One region of the Thiospirochaeta perfilievii genome, then DNA from elsewhere that is predicted to be linked to it. Evidence: riboswitches for the same ligand, from Rfam matches in the RefSeq annotation. Region 1 holds a riboswitch; the other holds the start of a gene.
What was found. Region 1 has a riboswitch for thiamine pyrophosphate ahead of EW093_RS16170 (thiamine ABC transporter substrate-binding protein). Riboswitches for the same ligand answer to the same signal wherever they lie in the genome.
Positions count from the first base shown of each region.

Region 2: another riboswitch for thiamine pyrophosphate. It lies ahead of thiS (sulfur carrier protein ThiS); the one in region 1 lies ahead of EW093_RS16170 (thiamine ABC transporter substrate-binding protein).

Region 1 covers NZ_CP035807.1:3,476,945-3,483,110, reverse strand. The annotation lists gene EW093_RS16175 (caspase family protein) at 1-1,973, shown strand, start outside; TPP riboswitch at 2,013-2,108, shown strand; gene EW093_RS16170 (thiamine ABC transporter substrate-binding protein) at 2,137-3,162, shown strand; gene EW093_RS16165 (ABC transporter permease) at 3,162-4,769, shown strand; gene EW093_RS16160 (ABC transporter ATP-binding protein) at 4,771-5,706, shown strand; gene EW093_RS16155 (hypothetical protein) at 5,703-6,166, opposite strand, start outside.
Region 2 covers NZ_CP035807.1:3,130,605-3,136,770, reverse strand. The annotation lists gene coaD (pantetheine-phosphate adenylyltransferase) at 1-359, opposite strand, end outside; gene EW093_RS14565 (hypothetical protein) at 423-971, shown strand; gene EW093_RS14560 (hypothetical protein) at 1,051-1,731, shown strand; gene EW093_RS14555 (hypothetical protein) at 1,764-2,033, opposite strand; gene EW093_RS14550 (beta/alpha barrel domain-containing protein) at 2,079-3,080, shown strand; TPP riboswitch at 3,108-3,207, shown strand; gene thiS (sulfur carrier protein ThiS) at 3,307-3,507, shown strand; gene EW093_RS14540 (thiazole synthase) at 3,509-4,279, shown strand; gene thiH (2-iminoacetate synthase ThiH) at 4,272-5,375, shown strand; gene thiF (sulfur carrier protein ThiS adenylyltransferase ThiF) at 5,372-5,971, shown strand; gene thiE (thiamine phosphate synthase) at 5,959-6,166, shown strand, end outside.

The DNA.
Region 1 (6,166 bases):
AAAGATCCCTAGACCGATTAACAAAAAGAATAATGTCTGATGGGGATAAAACTAGAACTGAACTTGTATTCTACTACTCTGGCCACTCAACAGAGGAGGGATTATTAATTAGAGATGATTTATACTCATATTTAACCTTAAAGCAGGATCTTGAGAACACAACAGCTGATGTTAAAATAGGAATTCTAGACTCCTGTTCCTCTGGGGCATTTACCCTTTTAAAAGGTGGTAAACACAGTGCTGCATTTTTAGTTGATGAGTCTATAAAAACAACTGGACACGCATTTATCACATCATCTGCAGAGGATGAGTCAGCCCAGGAGTCAAATACTCTTCAGGCATCATTTTTTACCCATTTTCTTGTATCTGCACTTAGGGGAGCTGCAGATACGTCCCTAGATGGTAAAGTATCACTCCATGAGGCCTATAGTTACGCCTCCAACGAGACCCTAGCTAGGACAGAAACAACACAAGCTGGGGCACAACATGCATCCTATGACTTTAGACTCTCAGGCTCTGGAGATATCGTTTTAACAGATTTAAGAAATGCAGAGTCCAGCCTTGAGTTAGCTGATGAAGATTTTGGTAGATTTTTTATCAGAGATAGGGAGGATAATCTAATTAGTGAGGTTAATAAAAAATATGGTTCATCCCTTAGAATATCAGTACCTTCATCAACTTATACAGTAATAAAAGAGGTTGATGGGATATATTATAAGCAACAAATTACCCTCTACGTTGGTGATAGTAAGCCCCTAACACTAAATAATTATAAAGAGTTTACACCTGAGAAGAATGTAATCCGTGGAGGAAAAAGTAATCAAATTGAGTATGATTTAAATGTTCCTGAAGCCACAGCTGTTTTTGGATGGTCCACAATGGATAATATACGTGAGTTAAGAAGTGATATAAATCTTTTTTCTAAGGCAGGTTCCCTTAATGGATTTCAAATTGCCCTAGGTAGTATGGTTATCAATGATGCCTTTGGGGCCCAGATTTCAGCACTCTTTAATGTAAATGGTGGAGATCTTTCCGGGTTACAACTATCAGGTCTATTTAATACAACTGGAGGGAATATTGAGAACTACGGAGTACAGATCTCAGGACTATACAATTGGATAAGTAATGGTTCAGACTCTGTAACACTTCAAAGCTCTGGTCTATTTAACCATATAGGATCTGATACTGAGGGAAATGTTGTTCAATTATCTGGTCTAAACAACTTTATAGGAGGGAACTCCCACGGTTTTAATATACAGCTAACAGGTCTTTATAATCGTAGTAAAAATACGTCTGGTATCCAATTAGCTGGACTTTTTAATATGTCTAAAAATATGAATGGTTTGCAAATATCATCTTTATTTAACAGTGGGGAGCAGTTTAAAGGTATACAAGTTTCATCCCTTTATAATAGTGCAGATAATGTTTATGGTGCTCAGATATCCCTAGTTAATAAAGCTGACTATGTATATGGAACTCAAATAGGTCTAATTAATATTAATAAGGATATTAAAGGCCTCTCTATTGGATTAATAAATATCTCAACAGATGGAATAAAAAACTTTAACTATAGGTACAATGATACAACTAAAGAACAGTTTATAGATTATCAGTTTGGATCTAGTATTTTATATCATCTACTATATGTTGGATTACCTAAGGACCTACAAAATATTGAGACCTTTAGTATTGGGGCAGGGTTAGGTCTTCATATCCCACTAGGAAGTCTATATACTGAAGCTGACTTCTCCTTAAATAACAGATTGTTATATACTAAAAACAATATTGAATATTTAAGAAGTCATCCAAATTTAAGCTTAAAGTTAGCTCTACCGTTATGGGATGACTTTGCAATATTTGCTGGTATAAATTTTGAATTTGAAGATATATTCTCCAATAATACACTTAATAATACATATTTAGATGATATAGAGATTGCTGAACACTCATTTTTTATTGGTTTCAGAATTTGATAGATATATGTTTACTTAATTTATAAAAAAATGTAATGTGAGGTAATTCCGGGGTGTTCACTCTTTGTGATCTGAGATTAAACCCGTTAACCTGATTTGGATAATTCCAACGTAGGGAGAACTTATCTCAATACCCCCAAAAAAGCATTTTGGGAGAAAAAAAATGAAAAAACTAACACTTCTATTTTTATTAATAGTTATGTCCTTCTCATTATTTGCATCAAGTAATAATGAAGAAAAACAAACAGTTACAGATGAATTAGTCATCTATGCCTATGACTCTTTTACCTCTGAGTGGGGTCCAGGACCTCAAATAGTTCCACTTTTTGAAGAGAAGTATGGTGTAAAAGTTAACATGGTAAGTTTTGGTGATGCAGGATCTGTATTAACAAAGGTTATTAGTGAAAAAGAGGCACCAAAAGCAGATATAGTAATTGGTATAGACAACAATTTATTAGCTAAAGCTTTAAAGAGTGATGTTCTTAAACCATACTCTAGTGACACTGTTAAGAGCTTAGATAAGGGGCTTCAATTTGATAAAAAGAGTAGCCTTATCCCCTTTGACTACGGATACTTCTCAATTATTTATGACTCAAAAGTATTAAGTAATCCACCAAAATCTTTAGAAGATTTAACAAAACCCGAGTATAAAAACTCTTTAATCCTTATGGACCCAAGAACTTCTAGCCCAGGTTTAGGATTTCTATTATGGACAATCTCAGTATATGGGGATAAATACTTAGACTACTGGAACAGATTAAAACCTTCAATTTTAACTATAACCGATGGTTGGACATCAGGTTATGGACTTTTTACCCAGGGGGAAGCTCCTATGGTATTAAGTTATACAACAAGTCCCAGCTACCATATAGAGTATGAAGATAATAATCGATATAAAGCTCTACTTTTTGAAGAAGGGAACTATATGCAATTAGAAGGTTTAGGTATTGTTAAAGGTTCTAAAAATGAAGTTAATGCTAAAAAATTCATCGACTTTATGTTATCTGCAGATGCACAACAGATCATTCCACTTACAAACTGGATGTTTCCTGTAAATAACTCTGTAGAACTACCAAAATCCTATGATTCAGCCCTAAAACCTGAGACATCCCTACAACTAGACTTTAGTGATATTGAAAAGAATTACGAAGTCTGGATTAATCAGTGGTCGGAAAACGCTGTAAAATAGTGTTTAAAATAAAAGGCAGTAAAATTCTAATTTTACTGCCACTTCTCTTCCTAATTACTATTTTTTATCTCCCCCTTTTAAAGGTTTTAATTCAAGGTTTAAATTTTGAATTTTTTAAGGATATTTATAATAGTTTTTATTATAAGAAGATAATATCATTTACGGTTTATCAAGGGCTTTTAAGTGCCCTATTATCTGTTTTAATAGGAATACCTGGAGCATATCTTTTAACAAGATACAACTTTATTGGTAAGAGAGTATTTTTATCCCTATCAACTCTACCATTTATTCTACCATCAATTTTAACTGTATTAGGCTTTGTTTTACTTTTTGGAAATAGTGGTTATTTAAATAATTTATTAATGAGTTTATTTGAACTTAAATCTCCACCTTTAAAAATTCTATACTCCATTAAAGCTGTTTTATTAGCCCATATATTTTATAACACCCCCCTGGCCATTAGAATTATATCCTCTAGATGGAAAAAAATACCCTATGAGGTTATAGAGGCTTCATACTCCCTAGGTCTAGGAAAGATTAAGACTTTTTTTAAAGTTACAATTCCCTATTTAACATCAAGTATTTTAACAAGTTTTACCCTGATATTTTTATATTGCTTTATGAGTTTTGGTATAATACTTGTTTTAGGTGGTGGACCAAATTTATCAACAATAGAGGTTGAAGTTTACAGATTTGCACGTATATCCCTAAATATTCCTAAGGCGGCCTCCCTTTCCATAATAGAGAGTCTATTTACTCTGTTAATTCTATTTTTATACCTTAAAAGTGAATCGAGAGAGCCTAAGTTTATTGATGGAAGTAACCTGGTTAAAAAAATTAGTATTAAAACAGGGTTATTATTTTCAACCTATATTATACCCTTAACATTAATATTAGTAGCACCCCTAGTAGCTATAGTTATTAGCTCATTTTTAAGAAAAGAGGGCTTTACAGGAGGAGTCTATTTCTCCCTTCACTGGTATAAATCAATTTTTGGAAGTTTAACAAATAGCTTTAATATGACATCTATTGAAGCGATAAAAAACTCCCTACTACTAGGCTTATCAACTCTTTTAATGACTATACCCATGGCCCTATTAGTTACATTTAATATAAATAAAAATTTTAAACTTAAATCCATATATACAATTTTATTCTTTTTACCCATGGGAATATCATCTATAATAATTGGATTAAGCTACCTAAATCTAAACCTGCCAGGCTCATTTATTTTTATAGTTTTTGCCCATACATTTATATCTCTGCCTATCTCAATTAGGTCGATTAATAATATCTACAAGACTATTGATATCTCTCTAATAGAAGCTTCAGAGTCCCTGGGATACAGAAGGTTTAAAACTTTTTTAAAGGTAGAGCTACCCCTTATTAAAGGAGGTATAATAACTGCAGGAGTATTTTCATTCTCTCTATCTGTAGGAGAGATGAATGCATCAATTATGTTAGCTCCATCAGGTTTTGTGACACTACCCCTAGCAATTTATCAATTAATAGGTTCATATAATTTTTACGGAGCGTGTGCCCTTGGCTCTATACTCTTATTATTAAGTTTTTTATCATTTAGATTAATGGATAGCGTGGATATTTAGAATGTTTGTAGAGTGGAAAGATATAGAAGTAAACTTAGATAGTTTTAACCTAAAGTTAGATTTAAGTATAAATAAGGGTGAACTGGTTACCCTTTTAGGTCCTAGTGGTTGTGGAAAAACAACAGCCCTTAGAATAGCTGCAGGTTTTTTACAACCAGATAAAGGGGATTTTATTTTAGATGGAATAAATATGAATAAGATTCCTCCTAATAAAAGAAATATAGGTATTGTTTTTCAAAACTACGCCTTATTTCCCCATCTAAATGTAGAGGATAATATTGGCTACGGTTTAAAAGCTAGAAATATCAAGAAAAGTATTATAAAGGATGAGGTAAATTTTATTTTAGACTCTCTTCACCTTAAGGATTACAATAAAAGAGTTATTTCCCAATTGTCTGGGGGAGAGAAACAGAGGGTCGCTTTAGGCAGAAGCTTAGCTATAAAACCTAGACTTCTCCTACTTGATGAGCCACTTAGTGCCCTAGATGCAGACCTTAGAAAGAGACTTAGATATGAGATCAAATCGATTCAAGAAGAGTTTAAAATAACAACTCTTTATGTTACCCATGACCAGGAAGAGGCATTAACTGTCTCTAACAGAATAGCACTATTAAAAAATGGTAGATTGCAGCAGTTCTCTACCCCTACACAACTATATACAAAACCAAAGAACCTATTTGTTGGTAAATTTATAGGTGAGTCAAACTATATTATATTAGAAAACAGGAAACTCTTTTTTAGGCCAGAATCAGTTAAACTAGGTAAAAGCCAAGAAAATTCAATTAATTTTAAGGGTGAAATAGTTAAAAGTGAATATCTAGGACACTTTAGCAGAGGAGTTCTTAAAACCAAGGATAATTTAATAAATGTTATAAGTTATAACCACCTTCATAGTGGGGAGTATCATGTGGATTACAAGGATATTATTGAGTTTTAATACTCATTATTTACCTTAATAAACTCTTTAACTAAAACCATAGTAGCACCACTTAATATAGTCTCCTGTTTTTCTAAATCTAAGTTGTTTTGTACCCTTGCTAACTTATAAATACAGGAAGTCTTATTTATTGGCCCTGATTTAAAATGTATAGACTTATCCATAGAAATATCACTAAGCAGAGTCGAGAAGTCATCGGTAGCAATCTTTGGGACATCTCTTCTAATGCCAATGCTTGCATACCTAGACTTTCTAACCCCATTTTTAAGTGGCCCAATACTTAATAGTGAACCAGAATATGTTATAACTAAAACCCCGGATGGATCATCTTTATTAAAGTATTTTATCTCTTCTAAAGAGTTATCCTTAACTAAATTATCAAAACACTCAAGCTTTTCAACAAAACCTTTTACAATTAGTTCTACACACTCTTGATTAAGCTCACAACTGTTTTTACTGG
Region 2 (6,166 bases), 350 kb from region 1:
GTTGCATTTATAAAAAAAGTCTCTATAGAGTTAGAAGCAACTTTATTGGCCATATCTAACTCATACTCATACTGATAATCACTATTGTTACGTAATCCCCTAACAATAACACTTATCTCATTATGCTCCGCGTATTTTACAACGAGACCATCATAATAATCAACACTTACATTGGAAAAATCTTTAATCATTTCATTTAATAATTCTAATCTTTCATTTATTGTGAACATTCCCTTCTTTGTTGGGTGCTCAGCAATTAAAACTGTTACGCTATCAAAAATCCTGGAGCATCTTCTAATAATATCTAAATGCCCCTTAGTCGGTGGATCAAAGGACCCAGGGAATACTACTTTTATCATTATTTAAATTATCACTCCTACTTTTTTTGACAATAGCTATAACAATGTGCTATTTTATATATTATGAAAAAAATATTATACATTCTTATAACTATACTATTATTAACATCTTGCTTAACTCCTAAAGTTGAAACTCCAGTTGTGGAGGAAAAGGTTGTAGAGAAGGTAGAACCGGAAGTAATAACGCCAAAAGAAGAGCCAAAGATAATTCCCGAAGAAAAACCTGAGGTTTTTGTTGTTACTGAGGAAGAGTATGATAAAACTTTTGATCAAATAGAAGTTTTTATATCAGATTTAAATAAAACTATCTCTTCTGGGGATTTTGTAACTTGGCAAACACTTTTGTCTGAATCCTATATAGATAAGTATGGTGATACAAAGTTTTTACAAGAGCTATCAGATAATCCTGTACTAAAGGATTATGGAATTAAGCTTAAAAAACTAAGAGACTACTTTAATTATGTAGTAATTCCTAGTAGATCAAATGTTGTTATTGATGAAATACAGTTTATCGATGAGAATAAAATTAAGGCATTAACATTTACAAACAACCAAAAATTTGTGGTCTATTTGTTAATAAGAACTGATAATGGATGGATCATATCAGATTAGTATTAAAAAAAGCTAGTTATTTTATTTGAAGATGGTATATAATTGTAACTAGAATATTTGTTATTATATGGAGTTTAATTTGAAAAGAACAATATTATTAGGATTATTACTTACAACTTCTTTGGCATTTGTATCTTCACAGGAAGAGACTGTTGAGGATTTATATCTAAAAGTCCCTGCTGAAACTAGGATTATCGACAGCCAAGCATCATCCCCTAACAGGGAGTTAAAGAGTATGGCAATTGATGATTTAACCGCCATGAACGAAGAGGGAAGACTCAATGGAAACGATCCATTTGTAATGAGAATTATTACAGACCTTGGGGCAGAAGGTACCGGTATTATCTCTATTAACAATGGACGAATTGTTAATAATTTTCCTATGGTTAGACAAAAGGCAACAAGATTACTTGGTAATATTAATACCGTAAACTCAGCAAATTCTCTAATTGAACTTGGAGAGATGGAGACTGAATCTATGGTTCTTTCTGAGATTATTGTAGGTATATCTAAAAATACAGCAGCTGATCCTCAGTTAGTTGTTGATACTATATCTAGATTAATGGAAGTTCACGGTTCTTCTAAAGACCATAACTTTGCCTACGCTTTTTTATTAGCTGTAGATAATTTAAATAAAAATAACATTGAGATTACTAATAATAAGATATTTGAGTTAATATCAAATATGACACTTCCTGATAGTGGTTATATACAAGTTGTAACAGATAAGGCTTTGGAAGTCCTAAAAAATATTAAATAAGAGAGTCCCCTTTGGGGGATTTTTTTTACCCTTTAACAAATTGAATCAAAGCTATGACCCTTACGTCTTCTTTGATAACCTAACGCTCTCTTTTTCATAGTCTCTAAAATATTTTCCATCTTTATAAACTCATCTTTATAATAAAACCCTTTTTTCTCCACCCGAATCATAAATGATCTATGTAACATTTTTTTATCAATCTCTTTATTATCAACATCAAAAACCCTAGAGATCTTACCCTTAGAGTCCCTTTCTATATACATAACTTCGGATAATCTAGAAATTCCATCTACCTCTTCCAACATATTCTCCTTAAATAATTTATAGTAACATATTATACTATAGATATGAGTATAAGTTTAAGAAAAAACCAACATATAAAGCTATCTAAAAAATCCCAGGTAGCTGAGAATTTATTAGATGTTAGATTTAATTATGAACCACTAATATCTAACCATCAAACTCAGCACTACTCCTACAGGTTCTTAGGACAAAATATTGGAGCTCCAATCTTCTTATCGAGTATGACGGGGGGTAGTAGAAAATCATTAAAGATAAATAAAAGGATTGCTACAGCAGCTAAAATTTTTAATCTTCCAATGGGTGTAGGTTCATTACGCCCCTATTTAGAGAATAAAAACCCAAAGAGTTTTGTCCTAAGGGAGTTTACAGGAGATAAAGTTCTACTCTTTGGGAATCTAGGTATTTCCCAAATTGAGCAGTTAGTAAATCGGGATGAGCTATTTAAAATAGAGAAGGTTATTAGAAATTTAGATTTAGATGGTCTAATTATTCATATTAATCCTCTACAGGAGTGGGTACAAAAGGGTGGAGATCTTTTAAAAGAGAGTCCACTAATAACCTTAGAAAAAACACTACCACAGTTTAAAACAAAAATAATTGTTAAGGAAGTTGGTGCAGGATTTGGACCTAGTAGCTTAAAAGAGTTATTAAAACTTCCTATAGATGTTATTGATTTAGCATCCTTTGGTGGGACTAATTTTACGAAATTAGAGCTATTAAGGGATAAAAATTCTTGTAAAGCGATAAATAGTCAACCTCTTATTAATATTGGTAATAGTAAGTTTGATATGATTAAAAATGTAAATACCCTACTCTCTCTAGGTCTTGGAAAAGAGAAGGAGTTTATTGTTTCAGGTGGAGTAAGAGACTTTTTAGATGGATATTATTATACAAAACTATTAAATGCACCATCCCTATATGGTTATGCATATAAAGTACTCGAAAACGCAATAAGATCACAGAATCACCTTAATAGTTTTTTTACCTCAGAAATAGATAATTTTAACTTTTCTCAAAATTTTTTACGATTAAATTTAGAGACTTGAATAAAAAATTAAAATTGGTTAATCTTCAATAAATGCTAGGGGAGCCTATTTAGGCTGAGAAGTTATATACTGACCCTTTGAACCTGATACAGTTAATACTGTCGTAGGGAAGCCTAAAATAAAAAATATACTTTTTTATATTTATGGCTTTTGAATTGTAATATTTTCAAAAGCCTTTTTTTTAGACTTTTTTAATGTTCAAAGGTTTCCCCACAGAGGAGACTAAATGAAAGTTACTATCAATGGTAAAAAAAGGGATATAGATAACAATTTATCTATATTAGAACTATTAAAAGATCTTAAAGTCGATCCTAACAAGATTATTATCCAGCTTAATCAAGAAATAATTAAGTCAAAACACTTTGAGTCTACTTCTATTATACAGGAGTCTCAAATCGAGATTCTGTCTATTGTAGGTGGGGGTTGAGATGAAAGATCTATTTGAATTAGGTGGTAAATTTTTTAATTCAAGGCTACTTACAGGAACTGGAAAGTATTCAACAGATGAAATAATCCCACAAGTAACAAGTGCTAGTGAGTCCCAGATAATAACAGTTGCACTTAGAAGAGTGGATTTTGACTCTCCCTATAGGTCTGTAATGGACTACATCCCCCCTAATATACAACTACTTCCCAATACTTCTGGAGCAAGAGATGCTAAGGAAGCTATAAAAATAGCTCAAATATCTAGAGCTTCAGGTCATGGTAACTTTATAAAAATTGAGGTTATTAGTGATAACAAGTATCTATTACCTAACGGTTATGAAACATTAAAAGCTACCGAGGAACTCTCTAAGGATGGCTTTATAGTTCTTCCATATGTAAATGCGGATCTATACCTAGGAAGAAGCCTAAAGGATGCCGGAGCTGCAGCAATAATGCCTCTAGGAAGTCCAATTGGAAGTAATCGAGGAATAAGGTGTATGGAGATGATTAGGGTTTTAGTCGAGCTTATTGATCTACCTATTATTGTTGATGCGGGGATCGGGAAACCTTCTGATGCTGCAGTTGTAATGGAAATGGGTGTTGATGCTTGCTTAGTAAATACAGCTATTGCATCTAGCCCTAACCCTATATTGATGGCAAGTGCATTTAAAGATGCTGTAATATCTGGCAGAAATGCCTATCTAGCAGGTTTAGGTTGTAGAAGTTCTATAGCTGTGGCCTCTAGCCCCCTAACAGGTTTTTTAAATGGATGATTTTAATAACAATCTTAAATATTGGCTTAATTATAATTTTGAGAAGAGTCTTAAAAGTTTTACTAAAGATGATGTTTTAAAGGTATTAAATAAAGGGGATCTAGAACCCTTAGACCTACTAACACTTCTAAGTCCAGCCTCTGATGATCTTTTAGAGGAGCTTGCTATTAGGGCTAAGGCTCTAACTATTAGAGAGTTTGGAAAAACTGTTTTAGTATATAGTCCTATATATCTTTCAAACCACTGTAATAATAGGTGTGTTTATTGTGGATTTAATAAGGATAACTCTATAAAAAGATCACGATTAAGTAGTTACGAGCTAGAAAACGAATGCTTGAAGCTTAAACAAGAGGGTATTAGACACATTCTACTTCTTACAGGTGGGGATAGGGTTAAAAGTCCAATTAAATACATTAAAGAGTCAATAAAAACAGCAAAAAAATATTTTGATTCGATTTCAATAGAGATGTACTCAATGAGTAATAGGGAATATAAGGAGTTAAGAGATTTAGGTGTTCACAATGTTACAATCTACCAAGAGACCTATAATATGAACCTATATAAAAAACTACACCTATATGGAGAGAAGTCAGACTATAATTTTAGGTTAGAGGCTCCTAAGAGAGCTCTATCTAACGGAATCAAAAGTATAAACTTAGGTGTCCTACTAGGCTTAGGAGACCCAATTATCGATTTTTTTATGGCTTCAATTCATAGTTTATATCTATTTAAGATGTACCCCCATGCAGATTTAACCATGTCACTACCAAGAATCAAAAGTAGTAGTGGTAATTTTAAGCAGGAGTACACTATAGATGACAGGCTTTTCACTAAACTTATAGTGGTATTTAGGTTATTCCTTCCAAAAGCGGGTATATCTTTATCTACAAGGGAGAGTTCAGAGCTTAGGGATAACCTATTACAACTTGGAGTAACCAAGATCTCTGCAGGTTCAAAAACAGATGTAGGTGGTTATACAAAAAGTAAAAGCGATAAACAGTTTGAAATATCTGATAATAGATCAATCTTTGAAATTGATTCTAGGTTAAGAGATTTAGGATATCAACCTATTTATAAGGATTGGGTAACGGTATGACAAGTCTATATACAAAACAAGAGCTATTAAGTATAGAGAAGAAGATAGTTGGTATTGCAGGGTGTGGAGGTTTAGGTTCTAATACCGCATTAAACCTAGTAAGAATGGGTTTTAAACACTTCATCCTAGTAGATTTTGATAGAATTGATATTTCTAATCTTAATAGACAGTTCTATTTCTATAAACAGATAGGAGATTATAAAGTAGAAGCATTAAAAGAGAATCTTCTTATGATTAACCCTAATATAACTGTAGATATTGTTAGGGAGAGACTAGATAAAAATAGTATCTTTAAAATTTTTTCAAGTTGTAACTTTATTGTTGAAGGTCTTGATACTATAGAGTCCAAAAAAACTTTATTAGAGAATATTCCCACTAATGTAAGGTGTGTTTCTGCTAGTGGTCTTGGTAATTTTTGGAAAACAGATGGAATAGTTGAGAGAGAGTTAAATTCTAGACTAACAGTAGTTGGTGATTTTAAGTCTGGTATTGAGGATGGTATAAGCCCAATTATGCCTGGAGTTTCTATCTGCTCAGCTAAACAGGCGGCACTAATTTTAAAATACTCAATTAAGGATTTAAGATGTACAGACTAATGGATAGTAACATTAATAGGGTGTGTGAGGGCTTTCGTGTAATTGAAGATATTTTACGATTTAAATACAACGAGTTAAATCTTACAAAGAGGTTGAAGGTCTCAAGGCACAGGATTCGAACATCCCTGTATCAATTAGATAAGACCCTTTTACACCATAGGGATGTCCAGTCGGACATTGGGCTTATTGTTGATC